Regions from separate parts of the Methylosinus sp. shoA genome, predicted to be linked through region 1. Evidence: riboswitches for the same ligand, from Rfam matches in the RefSeq annotation. Region 1 holds a riboswitch; each other region holds the start of a gene.
What was found. Region 1 has a riboswitch for cobalamin ahead of AC6IW9_RS05505 (CbtB domain-containing protein). Riboswitches for the same ligand answer to the same signal wherever they lie in the genome.

Region 1 (5,314 bases):
GCGCTCCTTCCAGGGGATGATGCCGTTGTCCGAGCATCCATAGGCGCGTGCGGACTCGACGATCTGGTCGAGGTGCGTTTCCGTTTCGAGGTTGCCGATGAGGTATGTCCACCTGTTGGAGCCGACGAGCGCGATGGTGCTCGGCCGATTGCAAACGGCCAGGCACTGGACGGGCGTCACCGTGATCGTGTGATCGGCGGCAAGGCGCTCGCGCAGCGCATCGGCCAGCAGCACCCCCGGCAGGTCGTAGCCTTCGCCATCGGGAACCGCCCGCCGGCAGCTTACGCATACGAATACGGTAACGGGCTCATCGGACATGGTCGCCGCTAAGCCTCCACCGCGATCGAGCTTTCTGTCCTCTGCCAGAACCATCCGACCAGGGCGCCGGTCAACGCCCAGAGCACTGCGTGCACGACAAGAGAAGCGGATGCGAACCGAGCCGCAAGCTCGGCGGGCGTTCGACTTGCTTCCTCGGCAGCAGGATGAGGGGCGCCCACAATGTGCGGGGCGAGCAGAAGCACGAGGCCCAGGGCCGGCATCGCGAAGCCATTCGGGCGCAATATCAACCACAGGGCTGCGGCAGTCGCAGTCGCAGTCGCGACCCACCAGATCTGTCGCGCCACGAGATCGGCCGCCATCATGCCGGGTAGCTCGGGCGGAAGGCCCAGCGCCGGCGCAAGACCGGTCACGACGAACCCCGCAGCAGACCAGCCCAGAGCTCGCCGCGTGTCGATGGGATCGTTGGCGATCAGTAGCCCGGCGAGCAGCAAGAATGCGAAGCCGACGGCCGTCGCCATCGTGACGGTGCTGGTGTAGAGCGTACGCTCGATACCCTCGGTCGGCGCCCATTCGGCCTCACCTGCGGCCTCGTCGCGCCCGCTATGCGCCAGGACGAGGCGAGCCTCCCCCGTCGAGCGCCCACCGTGCCGCAGGGAGTTGCTTTCCGCGGCTCGGTTCTCATACGTCTCCGCGGCGAGGATCAACGGCGTCGTGGTGAAATGCTGCAGCGCCGCGACCAAAACGCCAGCAGCGAAACCCGCCGCAAGGGCGGTCGCAAGAACGCGGGCAATCATTTGAACCCTCGCTCAGTGGCAAGGAAAGCTGAGAGCGTGGCGTGTATCGTGGCCGGCATTGTGGATTGTCGACGAATGCGAAAATCCCGCCGTAAAGACGAGAGCAACGCCGACGAAAAGGGCCAGGGCCACGGCCTGGAGGCTCTCGGCTCTCTGACCGGCGGCCGACAATGGTGCGGAATGGGACTGTGCGTTCACGAGGCTCTCCTTGACCACCCCTCCGGGGTCATGATGAGTTGGCTGGTAGCGAGGACGGTCGGTCTCCTGGCTCTCGGGTCCATGTGCCTGATCGCCTTCCCGGTTTCCCAGTGGCATACTGATCAGACACTCACCGATCACAGTTGCGGGGGCAGCTACGGCTTCACCCTGCTGAAGGCATACCGTATTCCCATGACCCCTTGCGGGGAACCGTCCCCGGTTTGATAAAGGCTGCCAGAGTGTCGCGTCAATGGAAATCGGGATTTTGACCCGATGGAGAAGGGTAAGGGGGACGTTTCGATGCAGGCGGTCGAAAATGACGAAGCCCGGCACAAGGAAAAGATGCAGAAGCGCAAGGCTGCGCAAGATGCCGAGGTTTCGGAAAAAACCGTCGAGAAGGGGCTTCTGATCGTCCACACCGGCAAGGGCAAGGGTAAGTCCACGGCGGCGTGGGGCCTGCTGCTGCGCGCTCTCGGCCGCGGCATGCGCGTCGGCGTGGTGCAATTCGGCAAGGGAGCCTGGGAGACCGGCGAGCGCAAGGCAATCGAGAAGTTTGGCGACCAGGTTGTTTGGCATACGCTCGGCGAAGGCTTCACTTGGGAAACTCAAGACCACGCTCGTGACATGGCCGCCGCCGAAAAGGCCTGGACGACAGCCAAAGCCCTCCTGGCGGACCTCTCGTTCCGGCTCGTCATCCTCGACGAGATCAACATCGCGTTGCGCTACGAGCACCTTGTCCTGACCGACGTCATCGAGACGCTACGCACTCGCCGGCCGGACTTGCATGTCGTTGTCACGGGCCGAAATGCCAAGCCAGAGATGATCGAGGCCGCCGACCTCGTGACCGACATGACCCCGGTGAAGCACCACTTCGCGGCCGGCGTGAAAGCCCAGGAGGGCATCGAGTTCTAGCGGCATGAAAGCCATCATGTTCCAGGTTCCGGCTCGGACGTCGGCAAATCGCCGATCGTCGCCGACCTTGCAGTCAAGCCGCAAAATATGTCAAAACAACGCTGCGGTGACGGCCGACGGCGGCGAGATCGGTCGCGCCCAGGCGTTGCAGGCGCGCGCGGCGCGCGTGCCGGTGCCGACATCCCTTGGGCAGGAAAGCCGTATGCCCGGATCTGTGAGGAGGACGAAGCCGAAGGCTAAGCTCCTCGACCCAGGCTAGGCCTCGAGCCCCCGTTCATCCATCGTCACCGTGAGCCTTGTGACCGTCTCTTGCTCGCTAAAACCAGCGGCCCCGCCCGTACCAGCCACCGCCTCCAAGAAGCAGAATCAAGAGAACGATGATGAGAAGCGTCTGGGTGTCCATAACGTTCATCCCCTTGCATCCCAACGCCTCGCCTTGGCTTTCTCTAGTTACTTTGTTTTGGCATGGCCAGGCTTGGGCCCATCAACTGGCGGGATGCCACCATGGCATCCGCCCACTGCTCGCAATAGTTCGCGTCCTGCTCCGAGCTTTCAAGCGCTTTCAGATTTTCAGCAGCTGGATCATCGTAAGCGCCGTTGCGACCCCATTGATTCTTCGGGTTCGGAAGGATTTTCGGATGTGAGATTCTTCTGAGGGACAGCCATGTCTCTGGAAGGATCCGAAGATGAACGAGAATGCGACGATCGAAACGGCTTTTGGCGCAGGATTTGTCGGACGTGTGGATTTTCGTCGTTCACGTTCGGGCAATCGGCTGTGGTCGAAGGAGCTGAAGGGCCGGATCGTACGAGAGAGTCTCGCGCCTGGAGCGCGCGTCGCCGACGTGGCCCGCAAATATCGGATATGCGCGCAGCAATTGACGCAGTGGCGCCGCCAGGCGCGCACCGGGCGGCTCGCGCTGGTGACCGACGGTCCCGCGGAGTTCGTGGAGATCGAGCTCGAGCAGCCCTCCGTTCGTAACGAGAGCGATGCGAAGATCGAGATCGTCGTCGGCAAGGTCGTGTTACGGCTGGATCAGGACACCGCGTCGACGCGCATCGCCGAGATCATGACGGCGCTGGAGCGCGGCGCGTGATCATTCCGTCGCAAGGGTTGCGGATCGTGCTCGCCGTGCGTCCCGTCGATTTCCGCTGCGGGCATGACGCGCTGGCCGCTCTCGTGCAAAACAAGCTCGGACTCGATCCGCATTCCGGGCTCATCGTCGTGTTCCGCTCGAAGCGAATGGATCGCTTGAAGATTTTGCTGTGGGACGGAACCGGACTCGTGCTCGTCTACAAGCGTCTCGGCGATAGCCGCTTTTCTTGGCCGCAGATCAGCGACGGCGTCCTGCAATTGAGCCGGGTGCAATTCGAAGCTCTATTCGACGGGCTCAACTGGAAGCGCGTCGGCGAGCGGATCGTGGCGACGCCGACCGCGGCGAACTGATCGCAACTTCGGCTTCATTCGGCGCCTCGCTTGCGATAGATTCGCCGACGTGACGCCGAGCTTCGATCCCTCCAGACTCGCAGAGCTGCCTGCCGAACTACGCGCATTGTTCGAAGCTCAGCGCGCCATGCTCGAAGCCGAACGCATCCGCGCCGATCATGAGCTCGCCGCGCGCCTTCACACCGAGAGCGAGCTCGCAGCGTCGAAGGAGACGGTCGAACGTCTGCAATTGCTCGTCAAGGAATATGAACGCGCGCGTTTCGGCAAGCGTTCGGAGAAACTCGATCCCGATCAGTTACAGCTCGTTCTGGAAGATATCGAGATCGCCATTGCCGAAGTCCAGGAGCGGGAAGACGATCGCGCGCGCCGCTCGGGGCGCCCGGCGACCAGGGAGCGCGCCGCCCGCGCCGCGCGCGCCTTTCCTGCTCATCTGCCGCGCGTCGAGCGCGTGATCGAGCCAGAAAGCCTCGCCTGTCCCTGCGGCTGCGGCCTGATGGTTCGGATCGGCGAGGACCGCTCCAGCCGCCTCGACGTGACGCCGGCGCAATATCGCGTCATCGAGACCGTGCGGCCCCGCTACGCCTGTCCGACAGGATGCGCGGGCGTCGCCCAGGCGCCGGCTCCTGCGCATCTGATCGAGGGCGGCGTTCCCACCGAGGCGCTGCTGGCGCAAGTGGCGGTCGCCAAGTTCAGCGAGCACATGCCGCTCTACCGTCAATCGCAGGTCTTCGCGCGCCACAGGATCATGCTCGACCGCGCCGTTCTGGCCGATTGGATGGGAACGACGGCCTTCCACCTCGCGCCGATCGTCGAGCGCATGAGCGCGCTGATGAAGCTGTCCGGCCGTCTATTCATGGACGAGACTCGGGCGCCGGTTCTCGATCCCGGCCGCGGCCGGACGAAAACTGGCTATCTCTGGGCGGTTCTGCGCGACGACCGCGGGCACGGCGGCGCCGATCCGCCGATCGTGGTCTATCATTACGCGCCGGGTCGCAGCGGCGAGCACGCCGAGCGGATGCTCGAAGGATTCGACGGCGTTCTCCAGGTCGACGGCTATGGCGGCTATCATCGTCTGGCGCGCGCCGAGCGCAAAGGTGGCGCCCCACTGCGGCTCGCCTGGTGTTGGAGCCATGGCAGGCGCGAGATCATCGCCGCCACGCCGAAAGCGGGCTCGCCCATCGCCGAGGCGATCCTGGCGCGCATCGCCGCGCTCTATGCGATCGAGGCGGACATCCGGGGCAAAGAGGCGCCGATCCGGCAGAGCGTTCGCGCCGAGCGGTCGCGGCCTCTTGTCGTCGAGCTCGAAGAGTTTTTGCGCGCCCAGGCCGCTCGCCTCTCCGGCCGCAGCGACATGGGCAAGGCGGTCGCCTATCTTCTGAATCATTGGGCCGGGCTGACCCTGTTCCTCGACGATGGACGCGTCGAGATGGACACCAACCTCGTCGAAAATCAGATTCGGCCGCTGACTCTCACGCGCAAGAATGCGTTATTCGCGGGGCACGATGAAGGTGGACGTTCCTGGTCACGTCTCGCTTCGCTCATTGCGACATGCAAGTTGAACAGCGTCGATCCCTATGCCTGGATGAAGGCGACGCTCGAGGCGATCGCCGATGGCCATCCGCAGTCGCGCATCGACGAGCTGATGCCCTGGGCCTTCAAATCCTCGTCGCCGACGCCAGCCGCCTGA
Region 2 (5,314 bases), 330 kb from region 1:
CCGGTGTAGACGAGCGCGGCCATGGCCTTGTCGCGCGGGCGGCGCAACAGGCCGACGTTCTCGGCGAGATCCTCGGCGACGAGATGCGTGTAGCTCGCCTTCAGGCGCCATTCGGACGGAACGAGCGCGGCCTCGCCCGAAAATTCGACGCCGCGGGTCCGCGCCCGGCCGACATTGAAATAGCAGCCGAAGACTTGCGTCGCCGTGCAGGTCGGCGACGAGCCATATTCGATGAGCTCGCGGAAGTCGTTCTCGAACAGGCTCACCGAGGCGAACAGGCGATCGCCGAACAGGGTCTGATCGAAGCCGAAGTCATAGCCGAGGCTCGTTTCCGGCTTCAGGCGCGGGTCGCCATATTGGCTGAAGCGCTGATAGAGCGAGGCGATGCGCGCGCCCGTTCCGGCGCTGGCCTTGAGCTTCGTCCCTGTCTCCTCGACACGATAGGCGGCGGTCGCGCGCCACGTGCCGAAAGTGTGATTGGCCTCGACGGCGTCGATGCGGCCGCCATAGGAGAGATCGAAGCGGTCGAACACGGTGAGCTTGTGCTGGGCGAAGCCGGAATGGGTCGTCTGCGCGGCGTCGATCGGCGTGAAGCTTCCCGCCGGCGCCGGTTCTTGCGACGTGTGGACCGCCTCCGTCTCCTCGCGGGCGCCGAAGGTGAGGAGGCCAAAGGAATCGAGCGTCAGATCGCCCTGATATTCGAGCCCGCGGCGCTCGCCGCGCGATCCGGTCCGGCAGTCGAAGGAGGCGAAGCTCGCATCGAAGCAGGCGTTCGGCTGCCAGACGTCGCGGTCGATCACATTGCCGAACAGGACCAGCCGATTATGGAGCCTGCGGTCGATGAGATCGGCGTCGATGCGCACATAGCCCTGGCCGAAGGACGAATGGGAATGATTTTCGCGGTCGAACACGTCGGCCGGCGAGAAGGCGAAAGGATTGTCGAAGCGGATCGCACTATCGTAGCCGATGAAGGCGGCCTCGACCGAGAGTTCCTCCGAAATGCGATAGCCGAGCCTCGCGCTGGCGCCGCCCTTGTTGGTCGGATCGTCGGACGGCAGGGGCGGCGGCGGCGTCACCCCGTCGCCGATGGTGAGCGGCCGCGTGATGCGATAGCCGAAGCGCGGATGTCCGTCGACATGCAGCGCATCGATCGCGAAGGCGTACCAAAGCTGTCCCTCGCTTCCCGAAAGGCTCGCGCGGGTATGGATCGTTCCATAGGAGCCGCCTTCGAAGAGGACGGACCCTTTCGGCGCGCCCTCGCCCTTGCGTGTGATGATGTCGATGACGCCGCCCATGGCGTTCGAGCCGTAGAGCGACGATTGCGGTCCGCGCAGCACCTCGATGCGTTCGATGTCGGTGGCGACGAGGGCGCCGAAATCGACCGAGCCGTCGGTCGAGGACGGATCGCCGATGCGCACGCCGTCGATGAGCACGAGGGTCTGGCCGGGCGTTGCGCCGCGCAGATAGACGAAGCTCTGCGTTCCGACGCCGCCGGATGAATAGAGGTCGAGCCCGGGCGTCCCGCGCAGAGCCTCGACGAGACCGGTTCCGGCGCGCTTCTCGATCTCCTTGGCCGAGACGACAGTGATGGCGGAGGCGGCGCGCGACGCCGGCTCTTCGACGCGATCAGCGGAGACGACGGTCGCGGCGCCGATCTCGACGGTCGGCAGCGCCTCCTGCGCGGCGGCGAGAACGGGAAGAAACGCAAAGAGAGAAGCAGAAAAGAGCGGCGCGCCGAGACACGCGGACCGCGCGGAATGGAAAGACATGGACGAAACGCTCGCAGCGTGACGTGGGCCGTCACTGCGAAGGTCTCGACCCGTCCATCGAACGGGTCTCGGCCGCATCGGTGCACCCCGCCCGACGCTCTCGCGCGTGACCACGAATGATGGCAGGTCTCCTGGCTCGCGGGTCCTCGCCGCTCTGACCGCCTTCCCGGAACGCTTGCTCCAGTGGCTTTCGGTCTTCGGCTATCCGCTCACAGTTGCGGGGGCAGCCGCGGAATCGCGCCGCCGCCGACGCTCACCGCATTCCCATTCGATCCCTCACGGGGAACCATCGACGATAAGTCATAGGCGAGACTGCGCGCGAGTCAAGCTCGAGGCGAGGCCGGGCCGGGGCGATCGGGTGAAGAAGTAGGTGACAGATCGCTTTCGTGCTGAATCAGTCGACCTCCTGTGGTTCGGGCAGGAGGTCAAGTCGATGGACGAGAGCGGGTCGGATTGCGCGGCTTTGGCCGAGACGACGGTGTTTCTGCACTATTTCAACGACATGCCGGACGAACGGCGGCCCGGCAAGGTGATGTATCCGCTCGACGAGATCTTGCTCTTGTCCCTGCTCGCCGTGCTGGCCGGGGCGGAGGCCTTCACCGACATCGCGCGCTTCGGCGAGAAGAAGCTCGACCTTTTGCGTCGCTTCCGCCCCTCCGCCAATGGCATGCCGGCGCGTGAATCGCATCGACAAGACAGGCGAGCGCCGCCTGATAGGTTTCGTCCCGCACATGCCATTCGGCGGTCCAGAGCAGCTTGGAATGCGTGGAGACGGTGGAGCTGCGCGCCATCCGTGCGAGGCCGAGATTGGTGGCGTCGGCGAGCAAGGCGGTCATCAGCGCGAGAATGTCCTCCGGCGGCGCGCCGCTGCGCAGATGGAGAAAGCGCTCTGAGAAGCCCGTCCATCCGTGCACCTCCGCAAGGAGATCGATGATGCGCATCCGGTCGAGCCGCCGCTGTTGTCGGCATGACTGCGGTCGGGCTACGCCCGCCCTCCGTCACGCCGACAACGGCGGAAACCGCGCGCTCGAAAGGGGTATGCAAATGCGGGGTCCCGTTTCGATGGCGTTTGACAGACTTGCCCGATGATGTGGTGCGGACACTGCGCCAGACTCACGCTGATCGAGAAGCTGAACTTATTTCCTAACGGTGCATTCGATCGTGCGCTTCGCCCGCTCGAAGGACATTCTCTGCCAGGGCCGCGGCTCCGCGGCGAACTCGGCTTTCTGCTACGTGTTGGGCATCACCTCGATCGATTCGGCGAGGAATGATTTGCTGTTCGAGCGCTTCGTCAGCGAGGAACGTTGCCAGCCGCCCGACATCGACGTCGATTTCGAACATGAAAAGCGGGAGGTGGTGATGCAGTGGATCTTCAAGCAATATGGCCGTGACCACGCTGCCCTCTGCTCGACTGTCATTCGCTACCGCACCAAGGGCGCGATCCGCGACGTGGGCAAGGCGCTCGGCCTCACCGAGGACCTGATCAAGATGCTGTCCTCTCAGGTCTGGGGATGGTCGGACGATGGCGTCGAGGACAAGCATGTCGAGGCGCTGAACCTCAATCTCTCCGATCGACGGCTGCGCCTGACGCTCGATCTCGCCCGTCAGCTCATGGGCGCGCCGCGCCATCTCAGCCAGCATCCCGGCGGTTCGTGCTGACGCACGATCGGCTCGATGAGCTCGCGCCGATCGAGCCCGCAGCCATGGTCGATCGGCAAGTGATCGAATGGGACAAGGACGACGATCGTTTTGCGCCACAGGGGTTGAAACCGGACGCTTTTTGCGCGCGATGCCAGTTCGAGATGGAGTCGTAACATGTCCTGCGCGGGCGCATTCCGGCTGTTCGCGTCTCGGCGATACGACAGACGAGAGTGCGCATATCGATCCAAATTTTTGATCATGGCGACGGGTGGGCAGACGGCGATTCATTGTCCATCGAGCGCTGCCGTCGGCGGTTGTGGTGGCCCTTCGCTCGGCCGCCGCGTTTCAGAGCGCGGCATTGTACGCCCGATCGGCTTCGACGGCGCGACGCGGCATCAGAACAGGAGCGATCGTCTCGAGCTCTTTGCCTTCATGCTCGAAGGCGAGCCGCTTCAGCGGCGCGCGATAGAGCGATCCCAGATTCTGCTCGGAAAGAATATCGCGCGCCGAGCCGCAGAGATAGTCTCCGGCGCCTCGCATCAGCAGCGCATCGTCGGCCACCGCCAGCGCGTGATGGGGATGATGCGTGGTCATCACAATCCGTCCTCGCGCGCGAGCGAAGCGATGCGCTCTAGGACGAGAGCTTGGTTCTCGAGGTCGAGCGCCGACGTCGGTTCGTCCAATATGAGAATGTCGGCCTCCGCCACGAGCGCCCGCGCGAAGATCACGAGCTGGCGCTGGCCGCCCGAGAGCTCGTGAAACGGCCGTGCGGCGTGATGAGCCATTCCGAAGCGATCGAGCGCGGCCGGCGCGGCCTCTTCGTCGGCGCGCGAGGGTTGCGAGAACAGACCGATCTTTCGCGCGCGGCCCATCAGCGCCATAACCCCACTTCGAACAGTTACGGGACGAAAGCGACCCGACCGCTCACGACGAGGCTTCCTTTGCAAGGCTTCAGAGCTCCGACGAGCAGATACAGTAAGGTTGTCTTGCCGCGCCCATTGGGGCCGAGGAGAGCGAAGACGCTCCCGCGCGAGATCCTCGCCTCGCAGTGACGCAGCACCCAGAGGTTCTGGCCGATAGAAGTAGCCGGCATCTGACATCGATACCGCCATTTCTGATATTTTCTTCATGCAGCGCTCCTCTGTCTGGCCGATACGCCACGAAATACATTTACGCCTTTAGCATGATGAAGACCAGACCTTCCTGCTCGCAGGGCGACATCCTGCTCGGGCGCGCGGGAAGCTCCTTATGATAGCAGGCCGGAGCCAACGGCAACCTATAGTTATATAGTTGTTAAAACGTGCAAAATTACGCCCGCCTGCCTGCCGTCGAGGCAAGCTCGTCCTGCCTTCGAGGTGGAGGCCTGATTCTCTGCACATGCTACATGCGGCCATGCGTCAAATATACGCTATATATATCACAAACATATTGATAATGTCTGGTCAGAACGACCGCGCGACCGCCTCCCTCGTCGCCGCCGGCCGGAGAAGGAGAGCCGTGATCATGTCCTATCGCCGCATACGCCGTCCCGCTTCCGCGAAGGGCTCGACGAAAACCCTCGCAGGCGCGTCTCTTTCCAGCCTCATCCTGTCGACGGGGTTCGCGATAGCGGAGCCCCCCGCGCGCCTACCCGACATCGATGTGGCGTCGCAGAGCGACGGAGGGGAGAAAAAAGAGCGTCGCGCCGAGGCCATGGGCAAAAGATCGATCGACACGCCGAACACAACGACGCGTTTCGATTCGGCCGCGATCACCGCCGTCGGCGGCGCCGGCCAGACCAATCTCTATCGCTCGATTGACCAGCAACCGTCGATCCATGTGGAATCCGCCGCGGCTTTCGGAATCGGCGAAAGCGAGACAAATATAAATTCCCGCGGCAAGTTCAGCCGCCATTTCGGCCGCAC
Region 3 (5,314 bases), 500 kb from region 1:
CGTGCCGGTCTCCTCGAGACGGTAGGCGGCGGTCGCGCGCCATGTCGCGAAGGTGCTGTTGTTGTCGACCGCGTCGATGCGGCCGCTCGTGGTGAAGTCGAATCGGTCCAGCACCGTGAACTGATGTTGCGCGAATCCCGAATGCGTCGTCTGCGCCGCATCCGTCGGCGTGAATGTTCCGAGAGGCGCCGGGTCCTGCGAGGTGTGCAGCGACTCGGTCTCGTTCCGCGCGCCGAAGCTGACGAGCCCGAACTCTTCGAGCTTCAAATCGCCCTGATATTCGAGCCCGCGCCGGCCGCCGCGATAGCCGAGCCGGCAGTCGAAGGAGTTCCAGGACAAGTCGTAGCAGGATTCCGTCACCCAGACGTCTCTGTTCGTGACATTGCGGAACAGGGTGAGCCGGTTGTGCAAACGATGGTCGAACAGATCAAGATCGGCGCGCAGATAGCCTTGAGCGAATGACGCGTGCTGATGATTGTTCGGACTGTAGACGTTCGTCGGGTCAAACGCGCTCGGATTGTCGAAGCGGATCGATGCGTCATGCCCGTTGAACGCGCCTTCGACGGAGAAGTCGTTGGAAAAGCGATAGCCGAGGCGAGCGCTCGCGCCGCCGCGATTGGTGGGGTCGCCGGCCGGCAGAGGCGGCAGAGAGGTCACGCGATCCGCCATCGTCAGCGGCCGCGCGATGCGATAGCCGTAGCGGGGAAAGCCGTCGGTGTGCAGCGCGTCGATGGCGAAGGCGTAGGACAAATCGCCCTCCCCGCCCGAAACCGCGGCGCGCGTATGGGCCGTTCCGTAGGTTCCGCCTTCCGCGAGCACGGAGCCGCGCGGCTTGCCTGCGCCTTTGCGGGTGATGAGGTTGATCACGCCGCCCATCGCGTCCGAGCCGTAGAGAGCCGATTGCGGGCCGCGCAGAACCTCGATCCGCTCGAGGTCGAGAATTGCAAAGCCGCCGAGATCGGCCTCGCCGCCGCCGCTCGAAGGATCGCCGATGCGGACGCCGTCGATCAGCAGCAGCGTCTGGCTCGGCGTGGAGCCGCGCAGGACGACATTGTACTGCGCGCCTGGTCCCCCGAAGCCGTAGATATCGAGACCCGGAACGCCGCGCAGGACGTCGGTCAATCCGAGCGAGCCGCGCTTCTCGATTTCGGCGGGCGTCACGACCGACACGGAGGCGGCCGTGCGCGTGGCCGGCTCCTCGACGCGGTCGGGCGTCACGACCGTGCCCACTTCGATTTCCGGCAGAACCTCCTGCCCCTGCGTTGGGGACGTAAGAGCGGCGAGGACGAAGGCGGAGAAAATGGTGGACGCGCGCAGGACGTGCGCGACCGAGCCGTCGATGACGGCTCGCGAGACTTGCATGTGCATGAGTTCGAGACCAGCAGCAGACGTGGACCGTCACTGCGAAAGGTCTCCACCCGTGCGCACGCGCACGAGGCGCGCATGTCAGCGGGTTTCGGCCGCCTCGGTGCACCCCGCCCGACGCCTTCGCGCGTGACCACGAATGATGGCAGGTCTCCTGGCTCGCGGGTCGTCGCCTCGGACGGCCTTCCCAAGGTCGCATGGAACCCCAGTGGCTTCGTTCGTCCTCGGCTCGCCGCTCACAGTTGCGGGGGCAGCCGCGGCATTGCGCGCCCGGAAGCGCGCGCACCGCATTCACTTTTCATCCCTTAAAGGGAACCATCGCCGATCATGTAACCGTCGAACGCAGAATCAGTCAAGCCCGCGACAGATCGCTCGAGACAGATCGCTCGAAGCAATATTGTTCAGCCAGCTATTGACAGCTGCATCGAACCGACCCCAACATATAGATGTTCTCGGTCTCTGGATTCGTTTCCAGAGCTAAGAGGGAATTCGGTGAGCCGAAAGGCGAATCCGAAGCTGCCCCCGCAACTGTGAGCGGTGAGCGCGATCAAAGACGCCACTGGCGCGAATGCGCTGGGAAGGCTGATCGCGCCGCGACCCGCGAGCCAGGAGACCTGCCGCGAACATTTTCGTCCACGGGCGGGGCGTCCGGAGGTCGCTGGCGGTCCTGCGCTCTATATCGCACGGACGATGCTCGCTGCTTCCTGCGTCCGTCCTCACGCGAGCGGGGCATCGCATGACGCAGGCGGCGTTCGATTTCGACAAGCACGGCCATCTCGTAAAGATATTTCCGACGCGACAGAGCGCGCACATTCGCGCCTTGCATTCCCCGCCGCCGCAACCCTTGGCCAAGCCGCCGACGCCCGGCGATCTTCGGCTCGACCATTCGCGCGACGCTCTTCTGACGCCCTTCGGCAAGGCGACGCTCGACGATCGCTATCTGCTTCCGGGCGAGAGCTATCAGGATATGTTCGCCCGCGTCTCTTGCGCCTATGCGGATGACGCAGCCCATGCGCAGCGCCTCTACGACACCATGTCGCGTCTCTGGTTCATGCCGTCGACGCCGATTCTCTCCAATGGCGGCACGACGCGCGGCCTGCCGATCTCCTGCTTTCTCAACTCGGTTCCAGATTCGCTGGAAGGCATCGTCGCGATCTGGAACGAGAATGTCGCTCTCGCCTCTAACGGTGGCGGCATCGGCACCTATTGGGGGCGCGTGAGGTCCATCGGCGAAAAGGTGAGAGGCAATGGCGAGACGTCCGGCATCGTTCCGTTCATTCACGTCATGGACGGCCTGACGCTGGCGATCAGCCAGGGGTCGCTGAGAAGAGGCTCCGCGGCCGTCTATCTCGACATTCATCACCCCGAAATCGAGGAGTTTCTGGAAATCCGAAAGCCGACCGGCGACTTCAACCGCAAAGGCCTCAATCTGCATCATGGCGTCAATGTCACCGACGCCTTCATGGAGGCCGTCGCCGCCGGAGCGCCCTTCGCGCTCAGGAGCCCGAAGACCGGCGAGACGGTCAGGTCGGTCGACGCGCGGCAATTATGGCAGCGCATCCTCGAGACGCGCATCCAGACCGGCGAGCCCTACCTGCTGTTCATCGACCAGGTGAACCGGGCCCTGCCGAAGCATCAGCGCGATCTGGGCCTGCGCGTCTCCACGTCGAACCTCTGCAGCGAGATCACTCTTCCGACCGGCGAGGACCATCGCGGCGAAGAGCGCACGGCCGTCTGCTGCCTCGCCTCCCTCAATCTCGAAACCTGGGATCAATGGGAGAGCGACCCGAGGTTCGTCGAAGACGTGCTGCGAATGCTCGACAATGTGCTGACCGCTTTTGCCGACGGCGCGCCCGACACGCTCGCGCGGGCGCGCTATTCGGTCCTGCGCGAACGTTCCGTCGGGCTCGGGGTGATGGGTTTCCACTCCTTTCTTCAGGCGCGCGGAATTCCGTTCGAGAGCGTCGCCGCCAAATCCTGGAACAAGGCGATCTTCCGAAAGATACGCGTCGAAGCCGACGCCGCCTCGGTCCTCCTCGCGGAAGAGCGCGGGGCCTGCCTGGACGCCGCCGAGCGGGACATGCGGGCGCGGTTCAGCCACAAGCTGTCGATCGCGCCGACCGCTTCGATCAGCATCATCTGCGGCGGAACGAGCGCCTGCATCGAGCCGGTCCCAGCCAACATCTATACGCACAAGACGCTCTCCGGCGCCTTCAGCGTCCGCAATCCCCATCTCGAGCGCCTGATCGAAGCGAAGGGACTCGACAAGGAAGCGACATGGCGCTCGATCCTCGAACAGGAAGGATCCGTGCAGCATCTCGACGCGCTGAGCGATGCGGAGAAAGCCGTCTTCCGCACGGCCTTCGAGATCGACCAGAGATGGATCATAGAGCTCGCCGCCGATCGCGCCCCGTTTATTTGCCAGAGCCAGTCGATCAATCTCTATCTGCCTGCCGACATCGACAAATGGGACCTGCACATGCTGCATTGGAAGGCGTGGGAGCTCGGCCTCAAGAGCCTCTATTATTGTCGCTCGAAGTCCTTGAGCCGCGCCGGATTCGCCGGCCGCATCGAGAATGCCGCCTCCGCCGGACATTCCGCTCCTCGCCGCGACTACGAGGAGTGCCTCTCATGCCAGTGATCGAGCTCTCGGGCCTCTCGCTCGCCGACGCCGATCCGCGCTCGCTCATCGGCTCGGGGCGCGTCGGCCTGCTGACGGCGACCGGCTCCTACGACGTCGAGCGCTACCCTTGGGCCTATGATTTCTGGAAGCGCCAGCAGCAGACCCATTGGATGGGCGAGGAAGTGCCGCTCGGCGCCGATATCAAGGATTGGGCGTCGGAACGCGTCAGCGACGCCGAACGGTCATTGCTCACGCAGATATTCCGCTTCTTCACGCAATCGGACGTGGAGGTCGGCGACAACTACCTGAAGCGTTACATTCCTCTGTTCCAGCCGCTCGAAATCCAGATGATGATGGCGGCGTTCTCCAATATGGAGACCGTGCACATCGACGCCTATGCGCTCCTGTTGAAGACGCTCGGAATGCCGAAGACCGAATTCGCCGCTTTTCGCGACTATGCCGAAATGCGCGCGAAAGCCGATTACATGCACACATTCGGAGTCGACACGGTCGCGGATGTGGCGCGCACGCTCGCCATGTTCGGCGCCTTCACGGAAGGCATGGCGCTCTTCGCCAGCTTCGCCATGCTCCTCAACTTCCCGCGCCATGGCAAAATGAACGGCATGGGCCAGATCGTCACCTGGTCGGTGCGGGACGAGAGCCTGCATTGCGAAGGAATCATTCGGCTCTTCCATGAATGGAGCCACGAAACCGGAGCAGTGACCCGCGCCGTGCGCGACGATATCCTCGATGTCGCCCGCACCATGGTCGGGCTCGAGGAGCGCTTCATCGATCTCGCTTTCGCTCTGGGCGACGTCGAAGGCATGAACGCGGACGACATCAAGAAATATGTGCGCTTCATCGCCGACTGGCGGCTGGCGCAATTGAAATTGCCCGGGCTCTTCGGATTTTTTTCCGGCGACGAAGAGCAAAGGCAGATCGAGCCGCATCCTCTGCCTTGGATCACGGAAATTCTCAACGGCGTCGAGCACGCCAATTTCTTCGAGCAGCGGTCGACCGAATATTCGAAAGGCGCCACGCGAGGAAGCTGGGAAGGACCGGATGGCGTCTGGGCCGCGTTCGATCGGGTCGAACGATCGGCGATACGTCGGCTGACCAGATAGCGTAACGCCATTGGCGCAGTCGCCCTATACAGCAACGAGGATGCGACAGAGACGCACCTCGGTGGTCGTCATCGCTCATGTCGCTCGGACAGAGCGCTTCCATAAACCGCTGTCGCCCCGAAGGCGCGTAAAGGACAAAGTCGGATGACATCGCTCGACAGTTTCAAATCCCTGGAGACGCTAGAGGTCGAAGACGACGCCT
Region 4 (5,314 bases), 510 kb from region 1:
GATCGAGAGCCATTCCTTGGCCTTGGCGAGAAGGTCCGCCATTTCTTCCACGGACGGAACACGGGGCGAATGAATGTCGTAGACACCCGGACCGATCTCATTAGGATAGTTGTAGCTGACGAAAGCGTCGAGCAGCTCCATCTTCGAGCGCGAGGTCTCGATCGAGATCACATCGGCGTCGAGCGCGCCGATCGAATCGATGATGTCGTTGAACTCCGAATAGCACATATGGGTGTGGATCTGCGTCTCGTCGGCGACGCCGGACGCCGCGATGCGGAAAGATTCGACCGCCCATTCGAGATAGGCCTGCCAATCTGTGCGCCGCAAGGGCAGACCTTCGCGCAGCGCCGGCTCGTCGATCTGAATGATGCGTACGCCGGCCTTCTCGAGGTCGACGACCTCGTCGCGTAGCGCCAGCGCGATCTGCCGGCAGACGAGCGATCGCTCCACGTCGTCGCGCACGAAGGACCATTGCAGCATCGTCACCGGCCCCGTGAGCATGCCCTTCACCGGCCGCTTCGTCAGAGATTGGGCGTAGGCCGTCCATTCGACCGTCATCGGCTCGGGCCGCGATACGTCGCCATAGATGATCGGCGGCCGCACGCAACGTGAGCCGTAGCTCTGCACCCATGCATTCTTGGTGAAAGCATAGCCTGCGAGCTGTTCGCCGAAATACTGGACCATGTCGTTGCGCTCGAATTCGCCATGCACCAGCACGTCGACGCCGATTCTTTCCTGCCAGCGTACGGCGTCCTCGATCTTCTCTCGCAGAAAAGCGTGATAATGCGCATAGCTCAGCGCGCCTTTGAGATAGGCGGCGCGCGCCTTGCGCACCTCCTCCGTCTGCGGAAAGGAGCCGATCGTCGTGGTCGGGAATGATGGAAGGCGCAAGCGGTCTTTCTGAAGACCACGCCTCTCTGCGAACGGGAGGCCGCGACGCGACATTTCCGGCGTCAGCGACGCGACGCGCCCAGCGACGGCGCGATCATGAATCTTGTCGGACGACCTGCGCGCCCTTGCGGCGGCCCCGGAGGCCTCGAGCGCGTCTGCGACCGCCTCGCGCCCGTCTCGGAGCGCACGGCCGATCGTCGCGAGCTCCAACACTTTTTGCGCAGCGAAAGCGAGCCAGCTCTTCAGTTCAGGATCGAGCGTATCCTCGAGCGCGAGATCGACCGGAACATGCAGGAGCGAGCACGAGGGCGCGACTTCGACACGCTCCGCGCCGCGAGACGCGACCGCGGATTCGAGCCGATCGACGATCGTAGGCAGGTTCGCGCGCCATACATTCCGGCCGTCGACGACGCCGAGCGACAAGACGAGATCGCCGGGCGCCTTCGCCGAGACGGCGTCGAGCTGGCCGGGCGCGCGAACGAGATCGAGATGCAGGCCGGCTATCGGCAGCGCGACGGCGGTTTCGAGATTGTCGCCGAGGCCGCCGAAATAGCTCGTCAGCATGATCTTCAGCGAAGGAATTTCGCGCGCGAAGATCGAATAGGCGCGGAGCAGCGTTTTGCGCACCTTCTCGTCGAGGTCGAGGACGAGACAGGGCTCGTCGAGCTGGACCCACTCCGCGCCCTTTTCCGTGAGACGCTTCAGCGTTTCGACATAGACGGGAAGGAGGCCGTCGATCAGATCGATCGGCTCGAAGGACGCGTCCTTGCTCTTGCCGAGCAGGAGATAAGTAACGGGTCCGAGAAGGACGGGCCGCGTGCGATAGCCGAGCGCGAGCGCTTCCGAAAACTCATTCATCGGCTTTTGCGACGACAGATCGAATACCTGCCCGCGCGTGAACTCGGGAACCATGTAATGGTAATTGGTGTCGAACCATTTGGTCATCTCGAGCGCCGGCGCGCCGTGCCCCTGATGATGAGCATGTCTACAGGGAGCGGCGCCGGACGATCCACGCGCCATGGCAAAATAGACGTCGAGCGGAACCTCGCCGCCGCGCCATCCGTAGATCTCCGGCACGGCGCCGACCATGGCGCTCACATCGAGCACATGATCGTAGAGAGAGAAATCATTCGAAGGGACGACGGTCGCCCCGAGCATCGCTTGACGCGCCCAATTGGCGGCGCGCAGCTCCGAAGCTGTCTTCGCGAGCGCCTCGGCGTCGGACTTGCCCGCCCAAAAACTCTCGAGCGCGAACTTCAGTTCGCGGCGCGGACCGATGCGCGGCGCGCCGAGCGTCGCGACGGCGATGGCGGAAGATGTTCTTTCATTCGACATTTCGGCAGACCCCATTCGCATTGGGGGCAAAAGGCCGAGCGGTCGCGAGCGGAAAACCCCGTCGGAGAACGTCTCCGACGGCCGCGAGCGATCCACCGGGGCGCCCCGCCCGAGGATTTCATGACGTCGCGGCAGGTCTCCTGGCTCGCGGGTCGTCGTTCCTGTCCGGCCTTCCCGGAGCCTTGCGGCTCCAGTGACACGAGATGGACGCGGAACTCGCCGCTCACAGTTGCGGGGGCAGCTCCGGATTCGCCCGAAGGCTCACCGAATTCCCTCTTGGCTCCGACCAGGAATTGGCCGGAGAACCACGACGAAAAGCATTCTTTCGATTTGGCGGGCGCTTGTCAATCATGATATAAAGATATCTGAATATCATTATATCAGCGCCGACGTTTCGTGCCCGGCACGATCACGCGCCTTGCTCGACGGCGTCGGCTCCAGCCTGGGCGACGATCCCGTCCTGGAACGATTGAACCCCGGAAACGCCGATCGCGCCGACGATATCGCCGCGAAAGACGAGCGGAACCCCGCCTTCGACCGGCGTGAGGCCCGGGAGATTCAGCGTCGCGACACGGCCGGAGGCGATGACCTCTTCGAGAGCTTTCGTGGGCCGCTTGAACAGGGTTGCCGTTCTCGCCTTGTGTATCGCGATCTCGCTCGATGCCGCCTGCGTTCCGTCGAGCCGCTGCAAGAAGACGAGATGCCCGCCGTCGTCTACGATCGCGACGGCCACGCTCCATCCGTTCCGCGAGGCCTCCGCTTCGGCCGCCTCGGCGATTCGCTTCGCGTCCTGAAAAACGAGCGAGTACTTGGTCTTCATCGTCGGTCCTCTCGAAAAATCGGCCCGGGTCACGCCGCCCAGGAAGGCGACGAGCGCAGGCCACGGTCCTTGATCGGCGTGAAGCGGCGCCTCTGCGGCCCGACGTAATTGGCGGACGGCCGGATGATCTTGTTGTCGACGCGCTGCTCGACGATATGCGCGCACCAGCCCGACGTCCGGGCCATCACGAACAGCGGCGTGAACATCGCCGTCGGCACGCCCATGGCGTGATAGGACACGGCGCTGAACCAATCGACATTGGCGAACATGCGCTTGCTCTCGGCCATCACCGCCTCGATGCGCTCGGCGATCTCGAACATCTTCATGGACGCTCCGTCCGCGGAGAGCCGCTGCGCCACGTCCTTCATCACCTTGTTGCGCGGATCGACGGTCGTGTAGACGGGATGGCCGAAACCGATGATCACTTCCTTCGCCTCGACGCGCCGGCGTATGTCGGCCTCCGCCTCGTCGGCGCTCGCATAGCGCTTCTGAATTTCGAAAGCGGCTTCATTCGCGCCGCCGTGCTTGGGCCCGCGCAGAGCGCCGACGGCGCCTGTCACCGCGGAGTACAAGTCCGCGCCGGTGCCGGCGATCGAGCGCGCGGTGAAGGTCGAGGCGTTGAACTCGTGCTCGGCATAGACGACGAGCGTCGTATGCATCGCCCGCACATGCGCCTCCGCAGGAGGCCGGCCGTGCAGAAGGTGCAGGAAATGCGCGCCGATCGAATCATCATCGGTCTCGATGTCGATCCGACGGCCATTGTGCGCATAGTGATGCCAGTAGAGCAGCATCGAACCGAGCGAAGCGAGCAGGCGGTCGGCGATGTCGCGCGCGCCGGAGTGATTGTGGTCGGCCGCCTCCGGCAACACGCAGCCGAGCGCCGACACGCCGCTGCGCAGCACGTCCATCGGATGGGCGGCGGCCGGCAGAGCCTCGAGAGACTGCCGAACGGCGAGCGGCAGGCCGCGCAGGGATTTGAGTTTCGCCTTGTAAGCCGAGAGTTCGGACTCTGTTGGCAGAGTCTCGTGAACGAGCAGATGGGCGATTTCTTCGAACTCGCAGGCTTCCGCCATCTCCAATATGTCGTAGCCCCGATAATGGAGAGAGTCGCCTCCGCGCCCGACTGTGCAGAGCGCGGTGTTTCCGGCGACGACGCCGGAGAGAGCGACAGATTTTTTCGGAGCCGGCTTCGTTTCGATCATTTTCGCCTCCTCAGGCTATGCATGCGAGTGTTTCATGCGGGGGCGCCACCGCGGTCTCTTCACGCCAGTCGAAGACGCCTCTCGCTTTCGCGCCGGCGAGACGGCCGGGAGGCGTCGAGAGCGACAGGCCCGCCAATCCGTCCGGGTTCAGCTTTTCCAATCGTTCCACGGTCGCGAGAAAGCGATCCTGCTCGGCAGGCTCGACGACGCCCTCGGCGAGGCGACGAAACTTCGCGATATAATCTCGCCGCTCGAACGGCCGTGCGCCGAGAGGATGCGCGTCCGCGACGGCGATCTCCTCCTCTATGACGCGCCCGTTCCGGAGGGTGACGACCACGCGACCGCCGAACGCTTTCTCGCGTGGATCACGGCTGTGATAGCGCCGCGTCCATTCCCGATCCTCCACCGTGCGGATATTCCTCCAAAGAGAGACCGTGTCGGGACGCGCTGCGCGCGACGGCGCATAGGAGCGCTCGTGATGCCATCCGCGATCCTGCAACGCGACCGCGAAGATGTACATGATCGAATGGTCGAGCGTCTCGCGGCTCGCATGCGGATCCATCTTCTGCGGATCGCGCGCGCCGCTGCCGATCACATTGTGCGTATGATGACTCGTATGAATGACGATCTCTTCGATTTCGGAATCGTCTCCGATCTTCGGCCCGAGGCGGCGCGCCAGATCGATCAGCGCCTGGCTCTGATATTCGGCCGAATGTTCTTTCGTATAGGTCTCCAGAATGGCTCGCCGCGGCTCACCCGCCTCCGGCAGTGAGACTTCATATTCAGCCTCGGGTCCCCCGAGCAGCCAGGCGATGAAGCCGTCTTCTCCTTCATAGGCGGGCGACGGCGCGCCCTCTCCGCGCAGCGCGCGGTCGATCGCCTCGACGGCCATCTTTCCCGCAAACGCCGGCGCATAGGCCTTCCAGCTCGAAATATCGCCTTTGCGGGACTGCCGCGTCGTGGTGCAGACATGCAAGGCCTGCTGCACGGCCTGATAGATGATCTCAGTCTCGAGCCCCAGCATGGCGCCGATCCCCGCCGCCGCTGCTGGACCGAGATGGGCGAC

Region 2: it holds a riboswitch for cobalamin, as region 1 does, so the genes downstream of both, AC6IW9_RS07050 (TonB-dependent receptor plug domain-containing protein) here and AC6IW9_RS05505 (CbtB domain-containing protein) in region 1, are expected to answer to the same signal.
Region 3: it holds a riboswitch for cobalamin, as region 1 does, so the genes downstream of both, AC6IW9_RS07705 (ribonucleoside-diphosphate reductase subunit alpha) here and AC6IW9_RS05505 (CbtB domain-containing protein) in region 1, are expected to answer to the same signal.
Region 4: it holds a riboswitch for cobalamin, as region 1 does, so the genes downstream of both, metE (5-methyltetrahydropteroyltriglutamate--homocysteine S-methyltransferase) here and AC6IW9_RS05505 (CbtB domain-containing protein) in region 1, are expected to answer to the same signal.

Annotation. Positions count from the first base shown of each region.
Region 1 is NZ_AP046091.1:1,215,769-1,221,082, reverse strand. It holds gene AC6IW9_RS05515 (DUF1636 family protein) at 1-318, opposite strand, end outside; gene AC6IW9_RS05510 (CbtA family protein) at 327-1,073, opposite strand; gene AC6IW9_RS05505 (CbtB domain-containing protein) at 1,086-1,271, opposite strand; cobalamin riboswitch at 1,311-1,501, opposite strand; gene cobO (cob(I)yrinic acid a,c-diamide adenosyltransferase) at 1,545-2,183, shown strand; partial or broken gene AC6IW9_RS05495 (cobyric acid synthase) at 2,188-2,397, shown strand; gene tnpA (IS66-like element accessory protein TnpA) at 2,870-3,277, shown strand; gene tnpB (IS66 family insertion sequence element accessory protein TnpB) at 3,274-3,627, shown strand; gene tnpC (IS66 family transposase) at 3,677-5,314, shown strand.
Region 2 is NZ_AP046091.1:1,547,702-1,553,015, reverse strand. It holds gene AC6IW9_RS07050 (TonB-dependent receptor plug domain-containing protein) at 1-1,769, opposite strand, end outside; cobalamin riboswitch at 1,874-2,075, opposite strand; partial or broken gene AC6IW9_RS07045 (transposase family protein) at 2,203-2,391, shown strand; gene AC6IW9_RS07040 (Tn3 family transposase) at 2,366-2,710, opposite strand; partial or broken gene AC6IW9_RS07035 (PHP domain-containing protein) at 2,907-3,511, shown strand; gene AC6IW9_RS07030 (hypothetical protein) at 3,756-4,004, opposite strand; partial or broken gene AC6IW9_RS07025 (ABC transporter ATP-binding protein) at 4,004-4,503, opposite strand; gene AC6IW9_RS07020 (TonB-dependent receptor) at 5,103-5,314, shown strand, end outside.
Region 3 is NZ_AP046091.1:1,713,613-1,718,926, reverse strand. It holds gene AC6IW9_RS07710 (TonB-dependent receptor plug domain-containing protein) at 1-1,362, opposite strand, end outside; cobalamin riboswitch at 1,493-1,700, opposite strand; cobalamin riboswitch at 1,802-2,001, shown strand; gene AC6IW9_RS07705 (ribonucleoside-diphosphate reductase subunit alpha) at 2,102-4,006, shown strand; gene AC6IW9_RS07700 (ribonucleotide-diphosphate reductase subunit beta) at 3,997-5,112, shown strand; partial or broken gene AC6IW9_RS07695 (hypothetical protein) at 5,257-5,314, shown strand, end outside.
Region 4 is NZ_AP046091.1:1,727,307-1,732,620, reverse strand. It holds gene metE (5-methyltetrahydropteroyltriglutamate--homocysteine S-methyltransferase) at 1-2,226, opposite strand, end outside; cobalamin riboswitch at 2,340-2,551, opposite strand; gene AC6IW9_RS07770 (GlcG/HbpS family heme-binding protein) at 2,636-3,046, opposite strand; gene prpC (bifunctional 2-methylcitrate synthase/citrate synthase) at 3,076-4,248, opposite strand; gene AC6IW9_RS07760 (MmgE/PrpD family protein) at 4,259-5,314, opposite strand, start outside.